Regions from separate parts of the Streptomyces sp. MGP-BFMKR1 genome, predicted to be linked through region 1. Evidence: riboswitches for the same ligand, from Rfam matches in the RefSeq annotation. Region 1 holds a riboswitch; the other holds the start of a gene.
The links. A riboswitch is a leader RNA that binds a small molecule or an ion and turns the genes downstream of it on or off. The one in region 1 is predicted to bind thiamine pyrophosphate.

Region 1 (14,872 bases):
AATAGCGCGCTTTCAGCGCCGCGCCTGGGCGCCGTTCCCCGCGCGAGTCCCTACCGTTCCAGTGACCGATCGCCTTTGTCTTCGTTCACCCAGTCAGGGGAACGCGGACAATCGTCAGCAACCGAGGTACTGCCATGGTGGCTCCGCCCGACAACGATGTGCTGTGGGCGCGTGCCCTCACCTACGCGTACGGCGGCTCGCCCGCGCTGACGGGCGTGTCCCTGGGCGTCCAGGAGGGTGAGATACTCGCTGTGTCCGGGCCTCGCGGCTCCGGCAAGACCACCTTGCTTCGCTGTCTGTCCGGCCAGCTCCTGCCCGACAGCGGTGAGGTGTGGTTCAACAGCTCGCCCATCCACACCATGTCAACGCTCGCGCGCGAGCGACTGCGTTGCGAACGCTTCGGATGGATCGGCCCCGAACCGTGCCTCGTACCCGAGCTCAACGCCTGGGAGAACGCCGCGCTCCCCCTGCTGCTCCGTGGCACGCGCCGTAAGAGCGCCAAGCACGCGGCGCACGAATGGCTGGACCGACTCGACATCGGTGACTGTGCCCGGAGTCGACCTGCCACGCTTCTGCAGGCCCAGCGACAGCGCGTGGCCGTCGCCAGGGCGCTCGCCGCGGCGCCCGACATCCTCTTCGCCGACGAACCCACGGCTCCGCTGCACGGCCCCGACCGGGAACAGGTGCTCCGCACCATCACCACGGCAGCCCGTTCGCACGGCATCACCGTAGTGCTCACCGGCCACGGCACCGAGGCCGACGCCCTGGTCGACCGCTCCGTCTCACTCATCGACGGCCGCCGGAGCGGCTCCGTCCCCGCCCATCACGCGGAGGGCAGTGCGGCGTGCTCAGTCTCCGTCTAGTCCTCGGCGCGGGGCCGCTGACACACGTCCGGCGGTCGCTGGTGGCTATCGCATCGGCAGGAGCCGGATTTCTGCTGCTGTGCTCCCTCGGGTACGCCCTGGGGCACCCCGACGACAGGTCTGACGCCCTTGCCCGACTGCTGTGGTGCGTCGCCCCGCTTGCCACGACCGTCCAACTGGCCAGCGCCGTAGGGCGCGTTGACGCGATCCTCCACCCCGCTCCGGGCTTGGCCGGCGCTGGCTACGGACCGTACAAGCACGCCCTCCTGACGGCGGCGTCCACGGCCCTGATCTGTTTCGCCGGTAGTGTGCTCGCGCTGGTCGCCTTCCTCTCCCTCCGTGGCAGCATCGTCGGCTCGCCCCTCGACGACCCCATCATCGACGCGTTCGCCGTGGGTCACCGGCTCCCCGTCGGTGCCGTGCTCACCCTCCTGTCGGTAGCGCCCCTCGCCGCCGCAGCGGCCAGCGCGTTCAGCCTGCGCACGCCTCGTACGACGGACGCGCGCCGTGCGTGGACGCCCCGGAGCGCGCGGCCGGCGCTCGCATCGCAGCCGGTCGCTGCTGCGCTCGCCACGAACGAAACGTCACACACAACTCGCACCGCCACGTCGCCGTTGGCCTCGATGGCCGCGCCTCTCGGCCAGTCCGACCGAGGCGTCCCCGCGCATCACGGAGCCGACACCGGCGCTCCGTCGACCGCTCCCCCGCTCTCGCCCGAACTGGTGCAGGCGACCAGTCAGCGTGCCCCTCACGTAGTGCACATCGCGCCGCCCCCGAGTCCCAGCGAGGCATCGGGACTGCCGTGGGGGATCGCACTGATCTCCGTGGGGCTGGCACTTGAGGCTTACGTCAGCCGCGACGCGACCGACACGCGGGACCTGCTGCCCACACCCGGTCATCTCAGCGGCGGCGCCATCGCGGTCCTCGCGACGTGGGTGCTGGCCACCGCGGGGCTCGTGCTGGTGGGCCCCGGGCTCGTCCGTCTCTGCGGCAGGCTGCTCGCCCTGGGACGGCCGGGCGCCATGCGACTGCTGGCCGGGCGCGGGTTGCAGGAAGAGTCGAACCGGCTCGGTCGTCCGTTGGGCGCGCTCTGCGCGGTCGCCAGCAGTACCTACGTCGCTGTACGCCTCTACGACGCGGTGCCCGATCTGACCCACGACCGCCCGTTCGGCCCGCTCACGGGGCTCGGCGCTGCCCTGGTGATGGGGTGCGCCACCGCGACGGCGCTGATGGCCGTACTGGAGAGCAAGAACGCACGCATCGCCTCCACCGACGCCCTGATCCGCATCGGCGCCCCCCGCTCCGTGCTGCGCAACGCTGCGACGCTTCGCGTCACAGCAGTCGTCACGGTCCTCGGCGTCCTCAGTTGGCTGGTTGCCGAGCTTGCGGCAATGCCGCTGGCCACGTGAAACCCGACGCCCCCACCACATCGAAAGCGCACCACGCTCCGCGCCCCGACCCGGCGCCCACACCCTGTCACGGCTCGCTGCGACTCCGCCCCGTGCCCCGTGCCCCGTGCCCCGTGCCCCGTGCCCCGTGCCCCGTGCCCCGTGCCCCCAGGCAGGATCGCCGCTCCCTCCCGGTGACTCAGCAACCAGGCCGCCGCGTGCGCCCCGCAACGCACCGCTCAACGCCCGCCCGGCCCTCCGTGCACCACGCACCACGCAGGGAAGTGTCGTCACCTCGATGGCGAAGGCCAGCCCGGAATCGCCCCGCGCTCTACTCCGTACCACCAAGCATCACCACGTCCTCGGCCAAGAACGCGACACGCACCTGGTCCCCCTCTGCTGGCGCCTCCCGCAGCGAACACGCTGCCTCCAGCGTCGGGCCCCGCTCGGGTTGCAGAAGCAGGGAGACGCCCAGGCCGCCCCGGAACGTACGCGCCCGCACCACGCAGGGGAGGCCGTCGTCCGCGCTGGTCAGCCGCACACCCGTGGGGCGAACCAACAGTTGGCACGGACCAGTCGAGGTGCCGACTGGTACGGGTACCTCGCCCCAGGGCGTGATGGCGGACGCACCCTGCACGGTGGCGTCAACAACGTTGTCGAAGCCGAGGAAGCGCGCCACGAACTCAGAAGCGGGACGCTGCCAGACCTCCAGCGGCGTGCCTACCTGAGCGATCCGCCCGTCCCGCATGACCACCACCCGGTCGGCGAGGGCGAACGCCTCGCCCTGGTCGTGGGTGACCGCCAGCACCGTCATACCTAGTTGGCGGAACATCTGACGCAGTTCGACCACGAGTCGTTCGCGCAGGCTCCGGTCGAGCTGGCCCAGCGGCTCGTCCAGCATCAACAGCTTCGGACGGGGGGCGAGCGCACGTGCCAGCGCCACGCGCTGCTGTTCACCCCCGGACAGTGCGGCGATGGCCCGTCGCTGCGCGCCCGGAAGGCCCACCAGATCGAGGAGTTCGGCCACGGTACGGTCAGCCTCTCCGCGCCCGGCCCTCCTCATCCGCAGGCCGAAGGCCACGTTGCCCGCCACGTCGCGTTGAGGGAACAACTGGTGGTCCTGGAACATGAGGCCGACGCCCCTACGGTGCGCAGGCACCCCGGCCTGGTCTCGGCCTGCCAGCCAGACCTGCCCGGCATCCGCAGCCTGGAGGCCGGCTACCACCCGCAACAGGGTGGATTTGCCGCTACCACTGGGCCCCAGCACGCAGACGGTCTGCCGCTCGGTGACGTCGAGGCTCACCGCGTCCAGCGCGACGCGATCGCGGAAGCGCACCGTGACGCCATCCAACCGCAGCAAGCTCTCACCGGGCTCGCCCTGTTGCCCCCGCGCACCCTGGGCACCGCGCGCGCCCTCGACGGTGCCCCGTGCTCCGTGCCCCGTGCCCCGTGCCCCGTCGCCTGACGCCCCGGCGCCCCGTGCTCCGTCGCTCCGCGCCCCGTCCCCGCGCCACCGCCCCGTGCGGGACGGCCGCTCCGCCGCGCCGGCCCGCTCCGTGCCGCCAGGCGCGGCATCGCCCGGTGCCGGCCTGTCAGGCTGTCCTCCCCCGCTGTTCTCGGCCTGCCTCTTGCTCGGCAACGTCATCTAGAACTCTCCCGAACGGTTGGTACGGAGCCGCTCAAGCGCCAACAGCGCAGCCGCGCAGACCACCATCAAGATGGTGCTCAAGGCCATGGCTTGCCCGTAGTTGAGCTCTCCTGCACGCCCCAGGAAACGGGCGACGGCCACCGGCAGGGTGGGGTTGTCGGGTCGGGCGATGAATACGGTCGCCCCGAACTCGCCAAGCGACACGGCGAACGCGAAACCCGCTGCGATCATCAAGGCCCGCCGGACCAGGGGAAGGTCGACCTCCCGCCACGCACGGAGCGGTGACGCCCCCAGTACGGTCGCTGCCTCGCGCAGCCGGTCATCCACCGCACGGAGCACCGGCAGCATCGTGCGGACGACGAACGGCACCCCGACCAGGGCCTGCGCCAGGGGCACCAGGAACCACGAGGCCCGCAAGTCCAGCGGCGGCTCATCCAAGGTGATCAGGAACCCGAACCCCACCGTGACGGCCGAGGTGCCGAGGGGCAGCATCAGCAACGCGTCGAAACCCCGTACCAGCCGCCCCGTACGCGTGGGCCCCTCACCGCGCGGCCCCCTCACGGTGAGCGCGGCGGCGGCCAGCCCGCCGACGACGAGGGCGATGACGGTCGCGACCGCCGCGTACTGAAGCGAGTTCCACAAGGCGTCCAACGGGGCCACGATGAAGGTCCCGCCGCTCTCCTCCGCCGAGGCCAGCACCTCGTAGAAGGCGAACCCGTAGCCGTCGGGGCCGGAGAATGACCGCTCCACCAGCACCGCCAGCGGCAGCAGGATCAGCAGCGCGATCACGGTGAGCACACCAGCCAGGAGTGCCCACTGTCCGGCTCCTCGCGGTCGGTGGGCCGTGTGCGAGGCGTCCACCAGCCGCAGCGCGCTCTCCCGTCGCCGCACCGTCCACGCGTGTACGGCCAGCAGCGAGGCGACCGCGGCGAACTGGGTGAGCGTGAGCACGGCGGCGGTCGGCAGGTCCAGAAGCTGTGCCGTTTGTCGATAGATCTCCACTTCCAACGTTGCGTAGCGCGGCCCGCCGAGAATCTGGACAGCGCCGAAGGACGTGAAGGTGAAGAGGAAGACCATGAGCGCCGCGCCGGCCACGGCGGGACCGAGAGCGGGTAGCGTCACCCGGCGCCAGGCGGCGAACCGACCGGCTCCCAGAACACGTGCCGCCTCCTCCTGCCGCGGGTCGAGCTGCGCCCACAGCCCGCCGACGGTGCGGACCACCACGGCGTAGTTGAAGAAGACATGGGCGAGCAGAATTGCCCAGACCGTGGTGTCCAGTCGAACGCCCCACAGTTCGTCGAGAAGGCCACCTCGTCCCAGCAGCGCGAGGAAGGCCGATCCCGCGACCACGGTGGGCAGCACGAAGGGCACCGTCACGACGGCCCGCAGCACCTGCTTGCCCGGGAAGTCGAGGCGCGCGAACACGTAGGCGCCGGGCAACGCGAGGGCCAGGGTCAGCCCCGTTGAGGCGGCTGCCTGCCACACGGTGAACCACAGCACGTTCAGCACGTCGGGATCGCCGAGCACCTCACCGATGCGAGCGAACTGCCAGCCACCGTCGGCGTGGAGCCCGCGGGCGGTGATCGCGGCGACCGGGTAGCCGAAGAACAGCGCGAAGAACCCGAGCGGCACGGCCATCAGGCCCAGGCGCAGTCCCACGACACGCCAACCCCTCGGCGCCCGCCGGCCGCGCCCCGTGCCCCGTGCTCCGTCTCCGCCCGCCCCGTGCCGTACGAGGCGCTGCGCACTCTGGGCCGCCGGGGCGCTGGCTCCGTGCCCCGTGCCCCGTGCCTGCGCCCCGTCGGGCCCGGCACTCGGCGATTCCGCCCCGTGCGCCGCGTCGGGGCGCGAATGGTCGCTCACTTCACGACGAGCGAAGTCCACGACTTGATCCACTGCTCGCGGTTCTCGGTGATCTTCTCCGGTGCGACGGTGGCCGGCTTGGTGATCCGCTCGCCGTACTTGGTGAAGATCTCCGGCAGCTTCGCATCCCGCCGCACCGGGTTGACGTACATCTTGACCGGTACGTCCTCCTGGAAGGTCTTGCTCAACATGAAGTCCAGCAGGGCCTTGCCGCCCTTGCTGTTCTTCGCGCCGTCGAGCAACCCGGCGAACTCGATCTGCCGGAAGCAGGTGCCGGTGGCCACACCCGTCGGGCCCTCCTTGGGCTGCGGCTTGACGCCGACCACCTCGGCCGACGGACTGGAGGCGTACGAGACGACGAGGGGCTTGTCGCCCTTGCCCGAACCGCCGCCGGAGCCCGAGAACCGGTCGTTGTACGCCTGTTCCCAGCCGTCCACGACCTCGACCCCGTTGTCCTTCAGCTTCTTCCAGTAGTCCTGCCAGCCGTCGTCCCCGTACGCGCCGACCGTTCCAAGCAGGAAGCCCAACCCGGGCGACGAGGTGGCAGCGTTCTCGGTGACCAGGAGGTTCTTGTACTGCGGCTTGACCAGGTCGTCGAAGGTCTGCGGCGGCGCGAGCTTCTTGTCCGCGAAGTACTTCCGGTCGTAGTTGACGCAGATATCGCCGGTGTCCACCGGGGTGACGCGGTGCTTCGCGGCATCCAGTTGCAGCTCCGCCGGCACCTGGTCCAGGTCCTTGGCGCGGTACGGGGCGAAGACGCCCTCGTCGAGCGCGCGGGAGAGCAGCGTGTTGTCGATACCGAAGAAGACGTCGCCCTGCGGGTTCCCCTTCGACAGGATGGCCTGGTTCACCGCCGCTCCGGCGTCCGCACCGCGCGCGACCTTGACCTTGTAGCCGGTCTGCTTGGTGAACTCGTCAAGCACCGACTTCGAGACCACGAAGGAGTCGTGCGAGACGACCGTGACCGTCTTGGAGTCCGCTCCGTTGTCGGACTCGCCGCACGCTGCGAGTGTCGTGGCACCCAGTGTGCCGAGCAGGGCCGTGCCCACGGCACGCCGAAGGTAGCTGTTCATCAGTGCGTCTGACTCCCTACGCCGGTATGACCCGGATCAGGTCCGAGGGTCTGCGGCCCCTGCGGTGCCGCACTCTCAGCGCGTAGCGCTCCCCTGTCGGAAATGTGCGTTTGTTCGACTCAACGGTATCGCGGCACAGTATCAGCGCCTCGCCCGCCCAAGATCGCGCCGGCCCCGCGCCACGCGCACCGTCCCACCTCACGGGCCACGGCCACGGCGCGGAACGTCGGCTCACGGCCCAGCGGGGCACGGGGCACGGGGCACGGGGCACGCCAACCATGACGCACCGCGGAACACCGGCACGTACGGAAGCGGGCTCGACGCGACGCGCTCCCCGCACCCCGTTAGCGCTCGGAGGCCGCCAACTGCCCGCACGCACCGTCGATCTCTTGGCCCCGAGTATCCCGAACGGTCACGGGCACACCATGCGCCTCAAGCCCCGCGACGAACGCGCGCTCGTCCTCGGGGCGCGACGCGGTCCACTTCGATCCGGGCGTGGGGTTGAGCGGAATGAGGTTGACGTGCACCCGGCGTCCGCGCAGCAGCTTGCCCAGCAGATCGGCCCGCCAGGCCTGGTCGTTGATGTCCTTGATGAGGGCGTACTCGATGGACACCCGGCGACCGGACTTCTCCGCGTACTCCCACGCGGCGTCCAGGACCTCGCGGACCTTCCAGCGGGTGTTGACCGGCACCAGGGTGTCGCGCAGCTCGTCGTCCGGCGCGTGCAGCGACACGGCCAGGCGGCACTTCAAGCCCTCGTCGGCGAACCGCAGCATCGCTGGCACTAGGCCCACCGTGGAGACGGTGATGCCGCGCTGGGAAATACCCAGTCCGTCCGGCTCCGGGTCGGTCAGCCGTCGGATGGCGCCGACAACCCGCTTGTAGTTGGCGAGCGGCTCGCCCATGCCCATGAAAACGATGTTCGACAACCGCGCGGGGCCACCCGGCACCTCGCCGTCACGCAGAGCACGCATGCCGTCGACGATCTGGTGCACGATCTCCGCGGTGGAGAGGTTGCGGTCCAACCCCGCCTGGCCCGTGGCGCAGAAGGGGCAGTTCATGCCGCAGCCGGCCTGCGACGAGATACACATCGTGACCCGGTCCGGGTAGCGCATCAGCACCGACTCGACCAGGGTCCCGTCGTGCAGGCGCCACAGCGTCTTGCGTGTGGTGTCGCCGTCACAACTGATGTGCCTGACGACGTTCATCAGGTCAGGCAGTAGTTCCGCGGCCAGCTTCTCGCGTGCGGTCGCGGGGATGTCCGTCCAGTTCGCCGGGTCGTGCGTGTACCGAGCGAAGTAGTGCCGGGAGATCTGTCCAGCACGGAAGGGCTTCTCACCGATCGCTGCCACGGCCTCACGGCGCTCGGCAGGGGTGAGGTCGGCAAGGTGCCGCGGCGGCTTCTTGGCTCCGCGCGGCGCGACGAAAGTGAGTTCTCCGGGTGCAGGCATGGTTCATCTAGTGTCGCAGACATACGGGCAAGACCTCACCGTCCGCGCACGGCGCCCCCGGGGCAAGCGAAACCGCAGCTCAAGGCGGCTTTCGCGACATCCGGCGCCGCAGCCATCGACGCCTGGCGGCGCTCCGCGCGCCGCCCCGTCAGCTCATCCACGGCAGACCACTGCGCAAGCGACGACGCTCCGCCGGCAACCGCGCCCACACGACAGAGACGCATCGGTGCCCCGACCGGCCGCACGCTCCGTCCACCGTGTCGTTCCGCCACTGCGTCCGTACCCCTCGGCCGCACCAGCGACCTCGCGCCAGGTGACGCGCTCCGTGCACCGCGCACCGTGCTCCGTGCCCCGTGCTCCGCCCACCGCTCGAACCGCGCCGCCCCAGCGCCCCGCCGATGCCGTCGCTCCATGCCCCACGCCCCGTGCCCCGGCTCCGCGCCACGCACCATCCCCCCACCAGGCAGCCCCACGCACACCCCAGCAACCCGCCACACCACACCCGCGCACCACGCATCGCGCACGCAGCCACCTCCCCCCGCTCCATCGGAGAAACCGCGGCCCAGCGCCCCGTACCCCGCCCCCGAGAAAGCGCCGGACGTCGCCTGCGCGCCCCCTCACACACCACGAGCCGCCGCGCCCACGGTGCTCGTGGGCGGGCGGCTCGTTGTCGGCCGTGGGCTTCTCAGCCCGCGCCGACGAACATCACCAGCAGCAGCCAGGCCACGGGCGCCGTCGGAAGCAGCGAGTCGAGACGGTCCATGATCCCGCCGTGTCCCGGCAGCAGCGTTCCCATGTCCTTGATCCCGAGGTCCCGCTTGATCATGGACTCGCCCAGGTCACCCAGGGTGGCGCTGACGGCAACGGCGAGGCCGAGGATGAGCCCCTGCCACCAGGCACCGTCCTCGATCAGGAAGTGCATGCACAGCGCGCCTGCCACCATGGCGAAGGCCACGGCGCCCAGCAGTCCCTCACGCGTCTTGCCGGGGCTGATGCGCGGGGCGAGCTTGTGCCTGCCGAACTTCCAGCCCACGGCGTACGCCCCGGTGTCGCTGACCACGGTCAGGATCAGGAACGTGAGAACCCGCTGCGGCCCGTCGTCGTCCGCGGCGAGCATGAGGGCGACGAACGTCGCGAGGAACGGCACGTAGAACGCCGCGAAGACGCCCGCCGTGACGTCCCGGAGGTAGTTGTCCGGCGGCTCCGTCATCCGCCACAGGAGCACCGCGAGCGCCGTGAGCGCCATGGCGATCCAGGCACCCTGTGCGCCACGCAGGTACCCGGACACGACCATGGCCGCGCCGCCCACCGCCAGCGGTACGAGCGGTGCGCGGATCTCCTTGCGCTCGGCGAGCCGCGAGGTCAGCTCCCACAGGCCGACGACGACGGCGACCGTTATGACGCCGACGAAGAGGACCTTCTGCACGAAGAGCGAGACGACGATGATGGCGCCCAGCCCGAGGCCGACCCCTATCGCGGCGCGCAGGTCACGCCCTGCCCGCTTCTTCTGCGGCGCGGATGGCACGGCCGGGTGCTCCCTGGGCGTCGTGCCCGCGTCGCCCCGTGCGGACTCGTGAGCGGGCTCCGAGCCGGGCTGGGGCGACGGGGCTGGCGGTTCCTGCTCGTCGCGGAACAGGGGGCCACTCAACCGAGCGGCCCCCTGGTCGTCCTGGTCTCCGCCTCTGTCGGGCACGATGGGCATGGGCCGAGTCTGCGCCGCATGCTCCGCCGCGCGCAGGGGACCCGCCGATGTCGAAGGCATTGCCCCACGAAGCGAGGGAGCCGATCCCTGGTCGGTCGAGCCCCGGTAGCCGGTACGGGGCGGAGCCCCCCAGGATGAGTCGTTCATCAGACCTCGAGCAGCTCGGCTTCCTTGTGCTTGAGCAGCTCGTCCACCTGCGCGACGTACTTCGCGGTGGTGTCGTCGAGCTCCTTCTCCGCGCGGCGCCCCTCGTCCTCACCCGTCTCGCCGTCCTTGACGAGCTTGTCGATGGTCTCCTTGGCCTTGCGGCGAACGCTGCGGATGGAGATCTTGGCGTCCTCGGCCTTGGTCTTGGCGACCTTGATGTACTCCTTGCGGCGGTCCTCCGTGAGCTGGGGGAACACCACCCGGATGATGCTTCCGTCGTTGCTCGGGTTGACGCCCAGGTCCGAGTCGCGGATGGCCTGCTCGATGTTGCGCAGCGCGCTCTTGTCGAACGGCGTGACAACCGCCATCCGCGGCTCCGGCACCGAGAACGACGCCAACTGGTTGATCGGCGTCAGCGCCCCGTAGTAGTCCGCCACGATCTTGTTGAACATCGCCGGGTGCGCACGGCCGGTGCGGATCGCGGCGAAGTCCTCCTTGGCGACCACGACGGCCTTCTCCATCTTCTCCTCGGCCTCGAGGAGGATCTCTTCGATCACCACTTGCTCCTGGTGTTATCAGTAAGCAGAGCCTCGCCCCTGCGTGCGTCTTCTCCTGCACGGTGTCCGACCGGCAGGCCGTTGTCCATCCCCGCGCCGAGCACTTCCGACGGCCGGGAGTTGCCGCCCGTATGGCATCACGGGCGACCCTGCGAAGGCGGTACGGACCGTCAGTTCCGGTCACCCTGGCCGCTGACGAGCGTGCCGATCTTCTCACCCTTCACCGCGCGCGCGATGTTGCCCTCGGCGAGCAGCTCGAAGACGAGGATCGGCAGGCTGTTGTCGCGGCACAGCGTGATCGCCGTGGCATCGGCGACCTTGAGGTCCTGGGTGATGACCTCGGCGTAGCCCAGCGCGTCGAACTTGACCGCGTCCGGGTTGCGCTTGGGGTCCGAGTCGTAGACCCCGTCCACGCCGTTCTTGCCCATCAACAGCGCCTCGGCGTCGATCTCCAGGGCGCGCTGGGCCGCGGTGGTGTCGGTGGAGAAGTACGGCATGCCCATGCCGGCGCCGAAGATCACGACGCGCCCCTTCTCCAGGTGTCGCACCGCACGGAGCGGGATGTACGGCTCCGCCACCTGCCCCATGGTGATGGCGGTCTGGACTCGGGAGTCGATGCCCTCCTTCTCCAGGAAGTCCTGGAGAGCGAGGCAGTTCATGACGGTTCCGAGCATGCCCATGTAGTCCGAGCGGGCGCGGTCCATGCCGCGCTGCTGTAGTTCGGCTCCGCGGAAGAAGTTGCCGCCGCCGATGACGATGGCGATCTCGGCACCGTCACGGACGACGGCGGCCACCTCGCGGGCGATCTTGTGCACGACGTCTGGATCGACGCCGAGTCCGCCGCCACCGGCGAATGCCTCGCCGGACAGCTTCAGCAGGAACCGGCGGCGCTTGGCACCGTCAGTTTTCGGGTCGGCCTGGTCGTCCAGATTCATGGGAGATCTCCTCGTGCACATACGAAGGAGGCCACTGCCGGGATGGTCCTTGATCGACCTCTACGGCAATGGCCTCCTCGTCACATCTGCGGCCAACCGGTGGACGGCTGGCTGCGTACGACCCTATCGGGGCCGCTGGTCATTCGCTGCCCTGCTTCAGTCCTGAGCCGGGCTGAATTCCGGGAACGACTCAGACGCCGACGCGGAAGCGGGCGAAGCGCTTGAGCGAGACGCCGGCCTCGTCCAGGATCTTCTTGACGGACTTCTTGTTGTCCTTGGCGAACGGCTGGTCGAGCAGCACGTTCTCCTTGAAGAAGCCGGTGACGCGGCCCTCGACGATCTTCGGCAGGGCGGCCTCGGGCTTGCCCTCCTCGCGCGCGGTCGCCTCGGCGACGCGACGCTCGTTCTCGACGGTCTCGGCCGAGATCTCCTCGCGGGTGAGGAACTTCGGCGAGAACGCGGCGATGTGCTGCGCGACGTCCTTGGCGACCTCGGCGTTCTCCTGGTCCAGCTCGACGAGCACGCCCACCTGGGGCGGCAGGTCCGGGCTGGTGCGGTGCATGTACGCCGCGACGTAGCCCCCGGAGAACTGGGCGAACCGGTCGAGGACGATCTTCTCGCCGAGCGTGGCGTTGGCCTCGTCCACGTACGCCTGCACGGTCTTGCCGGCCTCGATCTCGGAGGCGAGCAGCGCGGCGATGTCGGCCGGAGCGGTCTTGGCGACGTGCGCGGCGATCGTGTCGGCCACGGCGACGAACTTGTCACCCTTGGCGACGAAGTCCGTCTCGCACTTGAGCTCGACCAGGACGCCGGAGCTCTTGTCGTCGGCGATCAGCGAGACGACGGCGCCGTTGGTGGCGTTGCGGCTCTCGCGCTTGGCCACGCCCTTCTGGCCCTTGACGCGCAGGATCTCGACGGCCTTGTCGACGCTGCCCTCGGCCTCGTCCAACGCCTTCTTGCAGTCCATCATGCCGGCGCCGGTGAGCTCGCGGAGCTTCTTGACGTCAGCGGCGGTGAAGTTCGCCATGGTCTGTGAATCTCTTCTCGAAAGGTCTCGAAAGGTCTCGAAAGATCTGTGATCTTACGGGTGGACGGCGGGGCGTCGCGTCGCGCAACGCCCCGCCGTCACCAACCGTGACGCTGCGACGGAGCGGAGTGGGACCGATCCGTCACGGCGTTCGTCAGGCCTGCTCGGCGTCCGCAGCCGGAGCCTCGGGGGCGGCCTCAGCGGCAGCGGCCTCGGGGGCGGCAACCTCGGCGGCAGCGGCCTCGGCAGGCTTCTCGGCCTCTTCGGCCTTCTTGGCCGTGTCGCCCTCGAGCAGGTCGCGCTCCCACTCGGCGAGCGGCTCGCCAGCCGCCTTGTCGGCCTTCACGTCGCCGGTGGCCGCACCGGAGCGGGCGATGAGGCCCTCGGCGACGGCGTCGGCGATGACGCGGGTGAGCAGCGTGACGGAGCGGATCGCGTCGTCGTTGCCGGGGATCTTGTAGTCGACCTCGTCGGGGTCGCAGTTGGTGTCGAGGATCGCGACGACCGGGATGCGGAGCTTGCGCGCCTCGCCGACGGCGATGTGCTCCTTCTTGGTGTCCACGATCCAGACGGCGCTCGGCACCTTCTGCATCTCGCGGATACCACCGAGGGTCTTCTCCAGCTTGGCCTTCTCGCGCGAGAGGACCAGGAGCTCCTTCTTGGTGAGGCCGGAGGCGGCCACATCCTCGAAGTCGATGAGCTCAAGCTCCTTGAGGCGCTGGAGGCGCTTGTAGACGGTCGAGAAGTTGGTGAGCATGCCGCCCAGCCAGCGCTGGTTGACGTAGGGCATGCCGACGCGGGTCGCCTGCTCGGCGATGGCCTCCTGCGCCTGCTTCTTCGTGCCGACGAACATGATGGAGCCGCCGTGCGCGACGGTCTCCTTGACGAACTCGTAGGCGCGGTCGATGTACGACAGCGACTGGAGCAGGTCGATGATGTAGATGCCGTTGCGCTCGGTGAAGATGAAGCGCTTCATCTTCGGGTTCCAACGGCGGGTCTGGTGACCGAAGTGGACGCCGCTCTCCAGCAGCTCCCGCATCGTGACGACGGCCATGGCCGTACTCCTTGGATACTCGGTTACCGCGGCGGCCGGGCGGCCGTCGCGCCTGACACCCCGAACGCGCCTGCCACGGAAGGAGACCTTCCGAAGACCGAGGGACGCGGCCACCGGGCTGCCCGAGAGGGACTGATGCGCCGATGGCGGGGCGTGCGAAGTCGACCCGGTCGCCCGGATCGCCATGTGAAGTGTACGGGACCGGTGCGCCGGCGGGTGACGGCGTTATCCACAACCCGTGAGTAATCCACCGAAGGTCGTCATGATCCCCGCAGACCGGTGATTTACGGCACGGTCGTCGCATGTCTTACACACCCAAACCCCGCCAAGCCCTGAGCACGGTCCGACGCGCATGGCGCCGGTTGCGCCCCGGCCGAGTGATCGCCGCCCCGAGGCGCTCTCCGTCGCCGCCACGCACAAGCGGAGTCGGCGCGCGGGGTGCTCCCTTGGTCCGCTGGCTCGCGGCGGGCGCGACCGCGATCGGCCTCGCCCTCACGGCCTGTGCCGTGGCGCTGTACGCAGACGCCCGCGCGAGCGAGCGAGGCGACTGGCCCGACACGGAGAACGCCGCTTCGGCCCCCTCGCGAGTACGAGTCGCCGCACAGGCCCGCACCGGTGAGCGCGCACCTGCGTTGGACGACCCGGATTCGCCTGCCACCATCCGGCTTCCCACCACCCCGGCCCACGTGCCCCCCGCCCCGTCGGCCGCCCCGCGCCAAGCCCCGTCGCCGGCCAGCGCCTCGGAAACACCCACCGGGCGCCTCGGCGCTGCGACCGGCCCCTTCCTCCCGCCGGTCCCACTCCTGGGTACGTCGCCGCGCGCTGCGAAGCCGGCCCCGTCCGCTCCCTTACGGCCCCCGACGGCCCGACAGCCCCGCCCCGTAGCGGACCGTGCCTGGCCGGTGGACGGAGCTGTGGGGGCGCTGCGACCCACGGTGCTCCGCGGCTGGGAGCCGCCTCCCGAGCCGTGGGCCGCCGGGCACCGCGGGGTGGACCTCGCGGCACGCGCCGGGCAGCCGGTGCGGGCTGCCGCATCGGGTCGCGTGACGTTCGCGGGCCGGGTCGCCGGGCGAGGAGTGCTCGCCATCGCGGTGTCCGACAGCGGCAGCCCACCGTTGCGCACGACGTACGAGCCGGTGCGGGCCCTGGTGGCCAAGGGCGACG
Region 2 (14,872 bases), 4.6 Mb from region 1:
GCGGGCGCCCCGTCCGCGCCCACGGGCGGGTCGGACGGGGTGCCGGGGGAGTGGTGGTGGTCGAGTGCGGGGTGGGACATGAGGGACGGATCAGCCTCCCTGTACGGCGGTGAGCACCTCGACGCGGTCCTCGGCGGACAGCGCGGTGGCGGGCCACTGCCCGCGCGGGACGACCGCCTCGTTGACGGCGGCGGCGACGCCGCCCGGCGCGGTGGTGAGCGTGGCGACGAGCTGGTCGAGCGTGGTGCCGTCCGGCACCTGCCGGGGCTCGCCGTTGACGGAGACGGTGAGGGTGACGGGAGGGGAGACGGTCATGGCTTACGGCTCCTGGGGTGCGTCGGTCGGCCGAGTGGCCGGGGCGGGCCGGTCGGACGCCGGGACCGGCGCGGGCCCGGCGGGCGCGACCGGTGACGTGTCGTACGGCGGTGACGTGTCGTACGGCCGTGACGTGTCGTACGGCGGCGGCGTGCGGGCGCCGTTGGCCGTCGCGCGTGCCGGCGCGGTCGCTGGCGCCGGTGCTGATGCGGGTGCGGGTGCTGGTGCTGGTGAGAAGCGCAGGGGCGTGAACGGGCGGGCGTGTGGGGGCAGTTCGCCGGTGGTCAGCACGTCGGCCAGGACGTCGCCGGTCACCGGGGTGAGCAGCACGCCGTTGCGGTGGTGGCCGGTGGCCAGGACCAGGCCGGGCAGTCGGCTCGGGCCGAGCAGCGGCGCGTTGTCGGGCGAGCCGGGGCGCAGCCCGGCCAGCGTCTCGACGAGCTCCAGCTCCGTGACGCCCGGCAGCACCTCGTGGGCGTCCCGCAGCAGCTCGTACAGGCCGCCCGCGGTGACGGTGGTGTCCCAGCCGAGTTCCTCGGTGGTCGCCCCGACGATCAGCTCGCCGTTCGCCCGGGGCACCAGGTAGATCTGCCCGCCGCGCACCACGGCCCGTACGGTGCGGGACAGGAACGGGCCCGCGGCGGCCAGCGGGGCCGGCACCCGCAGCCGCAGCAACTGCCCCTTGACCGGCCGCACCGGCGGCACCACGTCGGCGGGCAACCCGGCGAGCCGGCCGCTGAGGCTGCCGCCCGCGAGGACCACCTGACCCGCGGCGACCCGGGCGCCGTCGGCCAGCACGGCACCGGTCGCGCGCCGGCCGTCGGCGTGCTCCGCGGCCTCCCGGGTGTCCCCGGCGCCGGCCAGCGTCAGCCGCCGCGCCCAGGAGTGCCGGAAGGTGACCCCGGCGCGCCGGCAGGCGGTCAGCAGGGCGGCGGCGAGCAGCCGGGGGTCGATCTGGTGGTCGCCCTCGACCCATACGCCACCGCGCACGCCGGGCGCGAGCAGCGGCTCCAGGCGCCGGCACTCGCGCCCGGTCAGCCACCGCGCGTCGAGCCCGCAGCGCTGCTGGAGGGCGTGCAGGTCGCGGAGCTGGGCGCGGTCGTCGCTGTCGAGCGCGACGGCGAGGGTGCCGCAGGCGCGGTAGCCGGTGGGCTGGCCGCTCGCCTCCGTCAGCTCGGCGGCGAAGTCGGGGTAGCGGCGCGCCGACGCCAGGTTCAGGCCGAGCAGCGTCTCCTCGCCGAAGTGCGTCTCGGTGACGGCGGCCAGCATGCCCGCCGCGACCTGGGCGGCCCCGCCACCGGGCGCCGGGTCGGCCAGCACGGTGCGCAGCCCGCGCTGGGCGGCGCGCCACGCGGTGACCAGGCCGATGATGCCGCCGCCGATGACCAGCACGTCACACCGGACGTCGGAGGCCGCGGCCCCGGCCCCGTCGGGCCGGTGCTCGGCGACGCTGCCGGGCGCGGGCGCGGCGGTGGTGGGCGGCGGGCCGTCCGCGCGGGGCGTGGCGCCGGTCGTGGCCGCCGCGCCGTCCGGTGTGGGCCGCCGCGTGGCCACGGCCGGGTCGTCGGGGCGCGCGGCGTCGGGGCGCGCCCCGAGCGGGGGACGGTGTGGGTCGTCGTGGTGCGGGGGCGCGGTCGCGGTGGCCCCGTCTTCGGCAGACGCGTGCATGGGCGTCCAGCCCCTCCCTTCGCCGGAATGACCCGGATCAGGTTCGTACGGTCGGGGGCCGCCAGCCCCCCTCTCAGCCCGGTGCGTCCGGGCTCCCGCGAGTGGTGTGCACCCGCCACCCTAGTACGCCCCCCGCGGCCCCGAAACGGAGCGGGGCCGGCATCCGTGGTCAGGCCACCGACCCGGGCCCGGGACGCGGGCGCGCGGTGTCACGGCGGGTGACCTTGTGTCGGAGATCTCCCCGCACGGCGCTGCGGCCCGCGACACGCGTCGTCCTACAGTGATCGCGTGAGCGAGGACACCGAGGAGACACGCAACGGCGGCCTGGGCCGCGCCGTGACCGGTGGCCCGAGCGGCGACGACCGCAGGGTCGTGATCGTCGGGGCCGGCATGGCCGGGGTACAGACCGCGGTCGCCCTGCGTGAACAGGGTTGGCCCGGCACCATCACGCTGCTCGGGGCCGAGCCCCACCAGCCCTACGACCGGCCGCCGCTGTCCAAGGCGGTGCTGCTCGGCAAGGCCGAGGGGTCGGCCTTCGACGTGGACTTCGCCGCGCTCGGCATCGACCTGCACCTCGGGCGCCGGGTGTCCGGCGTGCGACCGGCCGAGCGCCTCGTGCACACCGACGCGGGCCCGGTGCCGTACGCGCACCTCGTGATCGCCACCGGCGCCGAGCCGATCGCGCTGCCCGGCAGCGAGGGCGTGCCCGGGGTGCACCTGCTGCGCACCCTGGACGACGCGGAGCGGCTGCAACCGGTGCTCGCCGGCCAGCACGACATCGTGGTCGTCGGGGCCGGCTGGATCGGCGCCGAGTTCGCGACCGCAGCCCGCGAGGCGGGCTGCGCGGTCACGGTCGTCGAGGCCGCGGACCGCCCGCTGGCGGGCGCGCTGCCGGCCGAGGTGGCGGCGCACATGGTCGGCTGGTACGCGGACAGCGGGGCCGTGCTGCGCACCGGGGCGCGGGTCGCGGCGGTGGAGCCGGGGGCCGTCTCGCTCGCCGACGGCACCCGGCTGCCGGCCGCCGCCGTGGTGGTCGGCATCGGGGCCAGGCCCGCGACGGGCTGGCTGGCGGACTCGGGCATCGCCCTCGGGCCCGACGGCTCCGTGCGGGCCGACGGCGCGCTGCGCACCTCGGCCCCTGACGTGTACGCGGTCGGCGACTGCGTCTCCTTCCCCTCGGCCCGCTACGGCCAGCGGCTGCTCGTGCACCACTGGGACAACGCGCTCCAGGGCCCGCGCACGGTCGCGGCCCACATCGTCGGCGGCGACGCCGCGCACTTCACGGGGCCGGTCTACGACCCGGTGCCGTACTTCTGGTCCGAGCAGTTCGGCCGGTTCGTGCAGTACGCCGGGCACCACACGGCCGCGGACGCGATGGTCTGGCGCGGCGACCCGACGAGTGCCGCCTGGAGCGTGTGCTGGTTGCGCGACGGTGCCCTGATCGCCCTGTTGGCGGTGGGCCGCCCGCGTGACCTGACGCAGGGCCGCAAGCTGATCGAGCAGGGCGCCCATCTGGACGAGGCCCGCGCGGCCGACCCGTCGGTGCCGCTCAAGTCCGCCGTCCGCTGACGCGCGGGCCACGGCGGGGCGGCGGCGACGACGGCCGGGGCTTCCGGGCGCGCCGCGCGGGGCCCGCCGCGCCCCGCGGGCGGCTGCCGCACGGGCCGGGCGGGGTGGTCGCCTGGCGCGTACGCGGCGCGGCGGACGGGCACCCGCGCCGGCCGCGACCCGGTCGGAGGGGGGTCCGACGGCGGTGTCGTCCGGTGGCCGTCACGGATCGCTTCTCAGCGTAAACCCGCTGGTCAGAGCGGGTGGGAGGGGCGTGAGGGGGAGAAAGCCGGCCGCTTTCGGCTACCGAGTGTCAGTCCCAGATGGCAGGCTTGTCCCGTGACCGAGATTGACGCAAAGACCGATGCTCTCGTCCCTGCCTGGCTCACCCTCCCCGACATCGCCGAACTGCTCGACGTCGAGGTAACCCGGGTGCGGCAGTTGGTCAAGGAGGGCCAGTTGATCGCGGTGCGCCGTGGCGAGAACCGGGCGCTCCACGTGCCAGCCGAGTTCATCGGCGACGGCCGCATCGTCAAGGGCCTGGTAGGCACCCTGACGCTGCTGCGGGACGACGGCTTCACCGACGAAGAGATGCTGGAGTGGCTGTTCACTGCGGACCCGACACTCCCCGGCACCCCAGCGCAGGCGCTCCGCGAGAACCGCGGCACGGAGGTGAAGCGCCGGGCGCAGGCGCTCGCGGTGTAGGGCGGACACGCGGTGCCGGGGCGCCGTCGCGGGCCACCGGCCCACGGCGCCCGGGCACGCGCGATCCCGCGCGACCCGCTTCGCGATCCGTTTCGTAGTGCCCACAGCACGTAACCGTCCGGCGTACGGGCCGGGCCGGCGACCCCGCGCCCGGCCCGTACGCCGCTGATCTGGGGGGAGGCCATCCCATGGCCGCCGCAGTCACCGCAGCCGCCGCGCGCGAGCAACTCGCCGACGCCCGGCTGTACCTGTGCACCGACGCCCGCAAGCGCCAGGGAGACCTGCCGGAGTTCCTGGACGCGGTGCTCGCCGCCGGCGTGGACATCGTGCAGTTGCGCGACAAGGGCATGGAGGCGGCCGAGGAACTCGACCACCTCGCCGTCTTCGCCGAGGCGTGCCGCAGGCACGGCGCGCTGCTGGCCGTCAACGACCGCGCGGACGTCGCCTTCGCCACCCGTGGCGCCCACCAGCCGGGAGCCCACGTGCTGCACCTGGGCCAGGGCGACCTGCCGGTGCCCGCCGCCCGCGCCATCCTCGGCGACGAGGTGCTGATCGGGCGGTCGACCCACGCGGAGGCCGAGGCCCGTGCCGCCTCCGTCGAGCCCGGCGTGGACTACTACTGCACCGGCCCCTGCTGGCCGACCCCGACCAAGCCGGGCCGGCACGCCCCCGGGCTCGACCTCGTGCGGTACGCGGCGTCGCTCGACTCCGACCGTCCGTGGTTCGCCATCGGCGGCATCGACGCCGGCAACCTGGACGAGGTCCTGGACGCCGGGGCCCGCCGGGTCGTGGTGGTGCGCGCCATCACCGAGGCCACGGACCCGGCCGAGGCCACCGCCCACCTGGCCAAGCGGGTGCGGGAGCGCGCGGCGTAGCCGCCCGGAGCGGCCCGCCCGCGACCGGGCCGGTGTCCGAAAACCCTGGAGCGATCCGCGCTATTCGGGCATAACGCAGCGGATGGTTGGGGGCCTCGGGCGCGGCTCGATAACCTGCTGGTATGGCCCTTGGCACAGCATCCACCCGGACCGATCACGCCCGCACGGTGCGCGAACTCCTCGCATCCGGTGAACAGTCGTATTCGTTCGAGTTCGCGGCCCCGAAGACGGAGAAGGGCGAGCGGACCCTGTGGAATGCCATTCGCCGCATTGAGGCCGTCGCTCCCACCTTCGTGTCCGTGACGTACGGCGCGGGCGGCTCCTCGCGCGAGGGCACCGTCCGCGCCACCGAGCGGATCGCCACCGACACCACCCTCACCCCGGTCGCCCACCTCACGGCCGTGAACCACTCGCTGACCGAGTTGCGCAACGTCATCGGCCAGTACGCCGACGCGGGCATCCGCAACATGCTGGCGGTCCGCGGCGACCCGCCAGGCGACCCGATGGGCGAGTGGGTGCGCCACCCCGAGGGCGTCTCGTACGCCGCCGAACTCGTCGAGCTGATCAAGGAGTCCGGCGACTTCTGCGTCGGCGTCGCGGCCTTCCCGGAGATGCACCCGCGCTCCGAGGACTGGGAGACCGACATCCGGCACTTCATCAACAAGTGCCGCGCGGGCGCCGACTTCGCGATCACCCAGATGTTCTTCTACCCGGAGGACTACCTGCGCCTGCGGGACCGGGTCGCGGCGGCCGGTTGCCCCACGCCGATCATTCCGGAGATCATGCCGGTCACCAACGTCCGCCAGATCGAGCGGTTCGCGCAGTTGAGCAACGCCGCGTTCCCGCCCGAACTCGCCTCGCGCATCCTGGCGGTCAAGGACGATCCGGCGGCTGTACGCTCAATCGGAATCGACTACGCCACCGAACTGTGCGCGCGGTTGATGGCCGAGGAGATCCCCGGGCTGCACTTCATCACCCTGAACCACTCCACGGCGACGTTGGAAATCTACGAGAACCTGGGGCTGCACCAACGGCCCTGACCGCGGTGACGGCCGCGCACCGGCGGCCGGATGAGAGGGGCGTACATGGGCATGGCGGTCCTCTACTGTGCGTTCGGCATCGTCGCCCTGTGGCTGCTCGGCGAGGTGCTGTTGCAGCACAAGGCGCGACTGCGCTGGAGACTGCTGGCCTTCACCGGCTTCCTCGGCGTCGTGCTCGGCGTCGTCCTCGGATCGGTGCCGCTGATCGGCGCGGGTACGGCGGCCTTCGCGGTCGGCCAGACCTACGTCACGCTCTCCTTCCGGCGCGGCTTCGCCACCGGCTGGTCGCTGCGCGGCCCGGGCGGCGCGGGGCGCGCCACCGGCGGCGGGAAGGGGCGCCGCCGCGGCGGCGCCCCCGCGGCCGAGCCGACGCTGCGCGTCTCCGACCTCCAGGCCGAGCCGGAGACCCCGCCGGCTCCCGCCGAGGCGCCCGTCCCGCCGACCTACCAGCCGGAACCGCTGCCCGACGACACCGACGGCTACGGCATATACCGCACGGACTCCGCCGACACCCCGTTCGCCGCGGCGCCGAGCGGCCCGCCCCCCGCCGGCGACGTCGGCGCCGCCGCCGGTCCTGGCGGTGCGAGCGGGTACGAGGCGTACGCGGCCTACGACGGCCAGGGCGCCGGCGACGGCCAGCACGGCTACCCGCCCGGCGGCTACGACGGCTACGCCGCGGACCCGTACGCCGGCTACCCCGAGCAGCCCTACGGCACCCCGTCGCCCCCGCCCGCCGACGACCCCTACGCCCACACCGGCGACCCGCTGGGTGGCTACGGCCCGGACCCCCTCGGCGCGCCGGGCCCGTACGACCAGGGCGGTTACGGCCAGGCCCCGCACGACCCCTACGGCCAGCCCGCCGCCGCCCCGAACGCCTTCGCCCCGACCGGCTTCGCCGCGGGTGACCTCGCCCCGCACGACTACGCCCCGGGCGGCTACGACCCGGCCGCGGGCTACTCCGCACCCGCGAGCTTCCCGGGCGAGGCCGCCGGCGGCTACGGCACGGGCTACGACCCGGGCGGCCTCGGCAACGACGGATACGACCCGGCCGGCTACCCCGCGCCCGGCTACGGCGTGCCGCAGCAGTTCTCCCCGCAGGCGCCGCCCGAGGGCGCGTGGGTCCCGCAGCAGCGCGACGGCGAGACGCCGCCGGTCGCCCCGCCCCCCGGCGAGCCCGACCCGTACTACCCGGGCCACCACGACCCGGACGGCCAGTACCGCTACTGACACCGCCGCACCGCACCGCTCCCGACGCCGCCCGCGACCGCCGGATCGCGGGCGCGGGACGGGGAACGCGCCGCTGTCCAGGCGCCGGCTACCGGGCGGCAGTCGGCGCGTGCGGGCCCGCCGCGTACGAAACCGCCGCGCGCTGGGCGACGGCCGCGCGCCGGACGGCGCGGCGGCCCGGCCGTGGCAGGGAGCCGGCCCTCGGGTGGGGTGGTTACTGGGAGCCGCGCCAGTCCGCGCCGTCGACGATGAGCCCGGCCACCATGGCGCCCGACATGCCCGCGTGCGCGAGGCCGCCGCCCGGGTGCGACCAGCCGCCCACCCGGTACAGCCCGGGCAGTTGGCCCGGGTTGGCCGGGGCCAGGTACCGGCCGCCGGCCCCCGCGAGCGCGGGGACCGGCACGCTGCCGGTGGCGACGCCCGTGTCCCGTGCCGTGTCGTACGGCGTGCGTATCTCGCGCCACAGCAGTCGGTCCCGCAGGTCCGGTACGGCCGCCTCGGCCGCCGCGACCAGCCGGTCCGCCGACCGCTCGGCCAACTCCGCGTCGGCCCAGTCCACCGCCGTGTGCGGGCGCGCGGCGGCCGTGAGCGTCACCGCCTCGTGGTCGCCGTCCGGCACCAACTCGGGGTCGTCGGGCCGCGACACCGTCACCGTCGGCGCCGTGGCCACCCCCGGGCCGGGCACCGGAGCCGCCGCCCGCCGCCGGCCGGGACGGGTCGGGAACAACTCCGCGTACTCCGCGTCGGGGTCCGCCGGGTGCACCACCGTGCGGTGCGGCGCGTCGATGGGGCGGGCGCCACGCAGCGCCAGCAGCACGGAGAACCGGCCGAGCGGCGCCTGCGGCCCGCTCTCCTCGCCGCCCGCCGCGGCCGGCGCCGAGCCGGCGACGGCGGCCTCCGGCGGGAGCAGGCGCGCCAGTTGCTCCGGGCTCACGCCGGCGACCACCGCGTCGGCGGCGACCGTGGTGCCGTCCGCCAACTCGACGCCCGCGGCACGACCGTCCTTGGCGAGCACGGCCGTGACCTCCGCGCCGAAGGTGAACTCCACCCTGCGTGCCAGGCAGCGTGCGTGGAGCGCGTCGGCCAGCGCGCGCATCCCACCCCGCGCGTACCAACTCCCGAAGGTCTGCTCCAGGTAGGCGAGCACGCTCGCGCTGGCCGGCGCCGCGCGCGGATCGAGGCCGTACGCCAGGGCCTGGCTCTCCAGGAGCGCGGCCAGCCGGGGGTCGGCCAGCTCGCGCCGGGCGACCTTGGCCAGCGGGGCCGGGCCGCGCTGGAACCAGCCGCGCCGCAGCGCCGGATACGGGTCGTCGGCCAGCGCGGCCCGGTCGGCGCGCAGCGGCTCCTCAAGCAGCGGGCGCCGGGTGGCGTCCCAGACCTCGCGCGCGCGGTTGATCAGATCGCTCCACCGCTCGCCCGACCCGGCGCCGAACGCGGCGTCCAGCGCGCTGACCACGCCGGCCCGGGACGCGTTGGGCAGCGTGACCGTGGTGCCGTCGGGGAAGACGTGGGCGCCGGCCGGATCGACCTGGCGCAGCTCGACGCACCGCTCCAGCGGCTCCTTGCCGGTCTTGACGAACAGGTCGCGGTAGACGGCGGGCAGGTGCAGCAGGCCGGGGCCGGTGTCGAAGGCGAAGCCGTCCCGCTCAAGCCGCCCCACGCCGCCGCCGTGCGTCGCGCCGCGCTCGTACACCGCCACCCGGTGGCCCGCGACGGCCAGCCTGGCGGCGGCTGCCATCGCGCCCATCCCGGCGCCGATCACCGCAATCCGTGCCATGCCCGCGACTTTATCCGCCCCCTCTGACAACGCCGCCGACCGGCCCCGACCTGGGCGCGGCCACTCACGCGGTAGGTACACGTACTCAGTCACCCAGATGAGTAGGTGCGCGGATGGGGCTCCACCTGCGGAGACGGAAGAGTGAGGGCCGCGGCAGGGACGCTGGCGTCACACCGCCGACACGGGGCGGCGGAGGGCGCGGCGACCCTGCCGAGCACGGGGGGCGGGTTGGCTCGGGGGACCACCGCGACGCGGCGGCCCCTCGGGGCCGCCGGACACGGGGGGAACGGGGGTACGGGGGAGCAACGGGGGAGTACGGGGGAGGCGCTGTTCTGGGGTCGGTCGAGGGGGATCGATCGACGCCAGGACAGCGCCTTCGCGTGCGCTCCGGGGCGCGCGGCGCCGGCGCACCCGCCGGCCCAGGCCCCGCCCAGCAGCCCGGCCCGCCGCCCGTCCCGCTACGCGGCCGGGCCCGGGGCCCTGGTGCCACCCACCCGGCCCTGGACCAGCAGCGACAGCGCGGCGTGCACGTCGTCGATGCTGCGCTGCGGCTGGTACGACTTCCAGTCGACCCCGGCCACCAACACCATCCCGAACAGGGCTGACGCCGTCAGCCCGATGTCGATCTCGGCGCTCAGCTCGTCCCTGGCCACGCCGTCCCGCAGGACGGCCTCGATGACGGCGAGCACCTGGGCGCGCACCACCATCAGGGTCGACTGCCAGGCTCGGTTCGTGCGCCACAGCTCGGCCGCGTAGAGCTGGGTCAGCGCCGGGTAGCGGTCGATGAAGGCGAGCCCGGAGCGGATCATGGCGTCCAGCGCGTCCACGCTGCCGCCGCCGCGGGCGGCCACCGTGTCGGCGGCCTCCTGCAACGCGTCCCGCAGCAGCTCGATGCCGTGCCGCAACAACTCCTCGAAGAGCACCGACTTGCTGGCGAAGTTGTAGTAGACGGTGCCCTTGGCGACCCCGGCGCGCTCGGCGATCTCCTCCACCGTGGTGGAGGAGAAGCCCTGCTCCGCGATGAGCGTGACCGCCGCCTCGAAGAGCCTGCGCCGCGTGCCCTCGCGGCGCTTGTCGGCGGGTGGCCCCGGGGGCGTCTTCGGGGCGGACGCGGCACTGGTGTTCATGCCCCCGATTCTGCCCGTCGGCGGGGTCGGCCGGCTCGCGCCGTTCACAGAGTGAGCTCCGGATGCAGCCGGTCGATGGTCCACACCTGCTTGCGCCGGGCCGTGAGAGTGGTCAGCGCGAGCGCGCCGACGGTGAAGGCGAGCAACACCAGGCTGCCCTGCCACACCGGCCCCAGGCCACCGCCGGTGATCAACCTGCGCAGCGCCTCCACGACGTAGCTCATCGGGAGCAGCGGATGCAGCGCGTTGAAGAACGCCGGGCTCGTCTGCACCGGGTAGGTACCGCCGGCCGACGTCAACTGCAACATCAGCACCGCGAGGACGAGGATGCGCCCGGCGGGCCCGAAGCGCGCGTTCAGCCACTGCACGATCGCCGCGAAGCAACAGGTGACCAGCGCCAGGAAGGCCACGGTGCCGGCGGCGCGGGTCATCTCCAGGCCGAGCCCCCAGTGCAACACGGCCATCAGCGCCGCCGTCTGGAGGGCGCCGACGGCCGCGACCGGCAGCCACCCCGCCAGCGTGATCCGCACGGGCGAGGCCCCGGCGGCCAGCGCACGCCGGTTCAGCGGCTGGATGAGCATGTACGCCACCATCGCGCCGACCCACAGGGAGAGCGGGATGAAGTACGGCGCGAAGCCGGTGCCGTAGTTCGGTGCCGCGTGCATCGACTGGGAGGCGAGTTGGACGGGGTCGGCCATCACCTCGGTACGGGCGTCCCGCTGCTCCTTGTCGTAGTCGGGGATCTTCCGGACGCCGTCGTGCAGGCCGCCGGACAGCTTCTCGGAGCCGTCCACCAGCTTGAACAGGCCACCGTCGAGGGTGCCGGCGCCGGTGTACAGGTCGTCGACGCCGGTGTGCAGGGAGGTGGCTCCGCTCTTGGCGCTGGTGAGGCCGGTGTGCAGGTCGACGGCGCCGGTGGCGACCCGGTGCGCGCCGTCGTTGAGCGCGTTGATCTTGGCGACGGCGGAGTCGATGTCCCGACTCAGGTGCGGGGCGCGCTCGGCCAGCCAGACGGCCTTGCCGTGCACGTCGTCCAGGTTCCGGGCCAGCTCGTCCAGACCCTTGGTGTTGCCGCGCACCAGCGCGTCGAGGTCCCGCGCGACGTCGGCGGCGCGCTCCGCGGCGTCCACGGCGTTGCCCAGTGAGGCGCACACCGAGCCGGGCGGCGTGCCGGGCGGGCCCGGGCGCTGGGTGGGAGTGGTGGGAGTGGTGCCCGGGGCGGGCGTGTCGGGGGTGGTGGCCGTCGGGGGTGTGGGGCTCGCGGTGGGGCTGGGAGCGCCGCCGCTCGGCGCTCCCGTGGGCGGCCCGGCGTCCGTGCACTGCTCGCGGTACTCGGTGGCGAGGTCGTCGGCCGCCGTACGGGCCTTGCGGGCCGCGGTGCCGGTGGACTCGGGGAGCGTGTCGAGGTTGTCGCCGACGCGCTGCGAGGTGTCGGCGACGAGCCGGGCGGCCTCGCCGATGTCCTTGCCGTGCTCCTTGAGGAAGGCGCGGGCTTCCGCGTTGTCGCGGTAGGCGCCGTTGACCTTGTCGGCGAGCTGCTGGGTGCCGTCGGCCACGTCGCCCGCGCCCGTCTTGAGGCGGCCGGCCCCGGAGTGCAGCTTCGTCACGCCGCCCTTGAGGGAGCTGCTGCCCTTCTCGGCCTTGTCGAGGCCCTTGTGGAGCTTGTCTGCCCCGTTCTTCGCGTCCCCGATGCCCTTGCCGAGCTTGTCGGCGCCCTTGGCGGCCTCCTCCGTCTTGCCGTGGATGTCGGAGAAGCTCACGAAGATCTTGTCGTAGAAGCCGCGCGACGCCTTGGCCGAGGCGGCGGCGCGCACCTCGGAGAAGACGCTGCGGGAGATCTGGCCCACGATGTAGTTGTTGGCGTCGTTGGTGCGCACCTTCAGCGCACCGGTCTCCGGGGCGTCGCCGGAGCTGGACGCGAGCTGGCCGCTGAAGTCGGCGGGGACGGTCAGCGACAGGTAGTACGTGCCGTTCTCCACCCCCTCGCGCGCCTGCTCGGCGCTGGTCTCGTGCCAGTCGAAGGTGTCGCTGTCCCGCAACCCGCGCACGAGGTCGTCGCCGACCACCCGCTTCTTACCGTCTACCGAGGCGCCCTCGTCCGCGTTGACGAGCGCGACCGGGATCTTGTCGAGGCGGTGGTACGGGTCCCAGAAGGACCACAGGTAGAGCGCCCCGTACAGCAGGGGAAGCAGCGTCATCGCGGCGAGCGCGGCGCGCGGCAGCCTCCCCCGGCCGAACCGCTTCAGCTCAAGCGCGGCCAGCTTCGGCGATCGCATCGAACGCCCCTCCCTCGTGCTCGCGGGCGTCGTGCCGCCCGTCGCCCTGCTCGTTGCCCTGCTGGTCGCGCTGCTTGTCGTTCCGTCCGTCGCGCTGCCCGCCGGCCCCGTCCGCGCCGCGCGGCGCGGACGCCGCCTCGGACGCGCCGGCCGCCGGCGCGGGCCGCTGGGCGGCCGGCCCGCTCGCCGGGGCGTCGCTGGCCTCCTCCCGTTCCTCCTGTTCCTCCTGTTCCTCCCGCGCGTGCGCCGGATCGTCCGTCCGCGGCCGGTCGTACGAGCTGGTCGACAGCACCACGGCGTCCGCCGGCGGCTCGCTGCACACCGCGAGGACCGTCGTGCCGCCCTCCGCGATGCCGCGCAGCATCGACCAGGCGCGCGCCCGGTCGGCCGGCGACAGCTTGAGGTCCGTGTCGTCGACGGCCAACAGGCGCGGGGCCCCGATGAGCGCGAGGGCCACCGAGAGCCGCAGGGCCTCAAGGCGCTCCAGGTCGCGCACGGCGGTCCGGGCGCCCTTGGGCAGCGCGTCCACGTCCAGGCCGGAGCGGTGGAGCGCGTCCTCGATCCGCGCACGCGACTCGGCCGCACGCGCGGAGCGCGGCCGGAACAGGCCGCGCAGCGATCCGCCGAACCGCCGCGTGAGGAGGGCGCGTTCCCGCAGGTGTTCGGCGACGGTGAGCGCCGGTTCGAGATCGGTCACGCCCGGTACGGGGCCGAGCCCCGTGCTGCGGCGTACGGCCGTCATCTGGCGCGGCAACCGGTGGCCGCCCACCTCCGCGTGGCCGGCGGCGACGCGCATCCGACCGGTGAGCGCGAGCAGCAGGCAGGTGCGGCCGGACCCGGACGGGCCCGTGATCGCGATCAGCGCGCCGGGCTCCGCCGCCACGTTGATGTCGCGGAAGGCCCAACCGCGCGGCCCGCGCACGCCCAGCCCCTCGGCCGTGACGGCCGCCCCGGACCGAGAGTGAGCCTCCTCGGCAGGACAAGGGGATCGCAACACGAGGCTCCTTTGTTCTGACTGGTCAGTCTAAAAAGTATGCACGCGGAGGGCGCCGCTACACCACCCGGGTGACGGGTGGGGGAGCGGGGGAGGACGGCCCGGGGGTTCGTGCGGTGGCGGTACGGGGCGGCGTCGGGCGGCACCGGACACGGGAGCGCGTGGCGCTCGGAGGCGGGCGGGGGCGCGGGGAGGCGCGCGGGAGCGGTGGTGGGTCGCCGCGGAATTGGCTCGATGCGGTGGGTGCCGGGGCGGGCGGAGGCGCGGGGCCGGCGAGGGCGCCCGGGCCGGCTGGCGGGAGGGGAGGGCCGGCACTCGGGAAGGGCGGCGCCGTCCGGACCCACCAGGAGCCGCCGGACCCCCGCGTATCGGGCGTTCGTGCAGGTCAGCGCCGATTGTCAGTGGTGTGCCCCACGATGGACACATACGGCGGCCCTCTTACCACACGGGCGGGCCGCCCGACGACGACAGGAGGTTCGTCATGGCCAGTACCGCCGCCGCACGACGGCACCGTGCCGCCGCTGCCCCCTCGTTGACCGGTCCCGCGAGCGATGTCCACCCCGTCATCCGCCGGGCCACGGCCCCGCCCGCGGCCCTCGACCTGCTCACCCAGGCCCACCAGGGCCTGGAGGAGGCCGCCGCGCTGGCGGCGCCCAACGAGCGGTTCGCCACCGCCCACCTCGCCGCCCTGCGCACGGCCGCCGCCGTGCTCGCCGTCCACGGCCGCCCGGAGACCAACCCGCGAAGGCGGCAGCGCATCCGCAGCGCCTGGGAGGTACTGCCCGAAGTCGCGCCGGAACTGACCGAGTGGAGCGCGCTGTTCGCCTCCGGTGCCGCACGCCGGGCCCGGGCCGAGGCAGGCATACGCGGCGCGGCCAGCGACCGCGACGCGGACGACCTGCTCCGGGACGCGAGCATGTTCCTGCGCATCGTCGAGCGCATGCTGGTGCTGCAACCCGTGCTGCCCCGGCAGGCGCCACGCGACGACGCGGCGCACGGCTGACCGCACCGCCGCGGCCGGCCGCGGCGCCGGAGGCAATAGGCTGGGGCTTCACGACGTCATTTCCCGCCGACCCCGCCACAGGCCGAGTCGGCGCCGCGCCGAGGAGCCACCCGCTGTGTCAGACCCGTTGCGCCCCCGCGCATCCCTCCGTACCGCCGTGGTCTGGGATGTCCTCAAGGACGCCCTGGACCGCCGGGTCAAGGCCGAGCAACAGGGCGGCGATGGTGCGCGCGACGCCCTGGACGTACTCGACACCGGCGGCGGGACCGGCAACTTCGCCGTGCCCGTCGCGCGGCTCGGGCACCGGGTGACCGTGG

Region 2: another riboswitch for thiamine pyrophosphate. It lies ahead of thiO (glycine oxidase ThiO); the one in region 1 lies ahead of AC3CHW_RS07900 (thiamine ABC transporter substrate-binding protein).

What each region holds. Positions count from the first base shown of each region.
Region 1 is NZ_CM173408.1:2,142,076-2,156,947, forward strand. Features, by position in the region: gene AC3CHW_RS07880 (ABC transporter ATP-binding protein) at 135-863, shown strand; gene AC3CHW_RS07885 (hypothetical protein) at 1,172-2,272, shown strand; gene AC3CHW_RS07890 (ABC transporter ATP-binding protein) at 2,583-3,611, opposite strand; gene AC3CHW_RS07895 (ABC transporter permease) at 3,897-5,537, opposite strand; gene AC3CHW_RS07900 (thiamine ABC transporter substrate-binding protein) at 5,759-6,835, opposite strand; TPP riboswitch at 6,832-6,940, opposite strand; gene rlmN (dual-specificity RNA methyltransferase RlmN) at 7,180-8,286, opposite strand; gene AC3CHW_RS07910 (phosphatidate cytidylyltransferase) at 8,972-10,135, opposite strand; gene frr (ribosome recycling factor) at 10,135-10,692, opposite strand; gene pyrH (UMP kinase) at 10,863-11,627, opposite strand; gene tsf (translation elongation factor Ts) at 11,818-12,654, opposite strand; gene rpsB (30S ribosomal protein S2) at 12,809-13,708, opposite strand; partial or broken gene AC3CHW_RS07935 (M23 family metallopeptidase) at 14,368-14,872, shown strand, end outside.
Region 2 is NZ_CM173408.1:6,779,937-6,794,808, forward strand. Features, by position in the region: gene AC3CHW_RS27160 (thiazole synthase) at 1-80, opposite strand, end outside; gene thiS (sulfur carrier protein ThiS) at 91-315, opposite strand; partial or broken gene thiO (glycine oxidase ThiO) at 514-1,707, opposite strand; TPP riboswitch at 1,981-2,092, opposite strand; gene AC3CHW_RS27175 (NAD(P)/FAD-dependent oxidoreductase) at 2,320-3,552, shown strand; gene AC3CHW_RS27180 (helix-turn-helix domain-containing protein) at 3,871-4,236, shown strand; gene thiE (thiamine phosphate synthase) at 4,425-5,111, shown strand; gene metF (methylenetetrahydrofolate reductase [NAD(P)H]) at 5,234-6,151, shown strand; gene AC3CHW_RS27195 (hypothetical protein) at 6,197-7,378, shown strand; gene AC3CHW_RS27200 (phytoene desaturase family protein) at 7,593-9,155, opposite strand; gene AC3CHW_RS27205 (TetR/AcrR family transcriptional regulator) at 9,614-10,282, opposite strand; gene AC3CHW_RS27210 (YhgE/Pip family protein) at 10,327-12,558, opposite strand; gene AC3CHW_RS27215 (ATP-binding cassette domain-containing protein) at 12,530-13,480, opposite strand; gene AC3CHW_RS27220 (SAV_6107 family HEPN domain-containing protein) at 14,034-14,555, shown strand; gene AC3CHW_RS27225 (class I SAM-dependent methyltransferase) at 14,671-14,872, shown strand, end outside.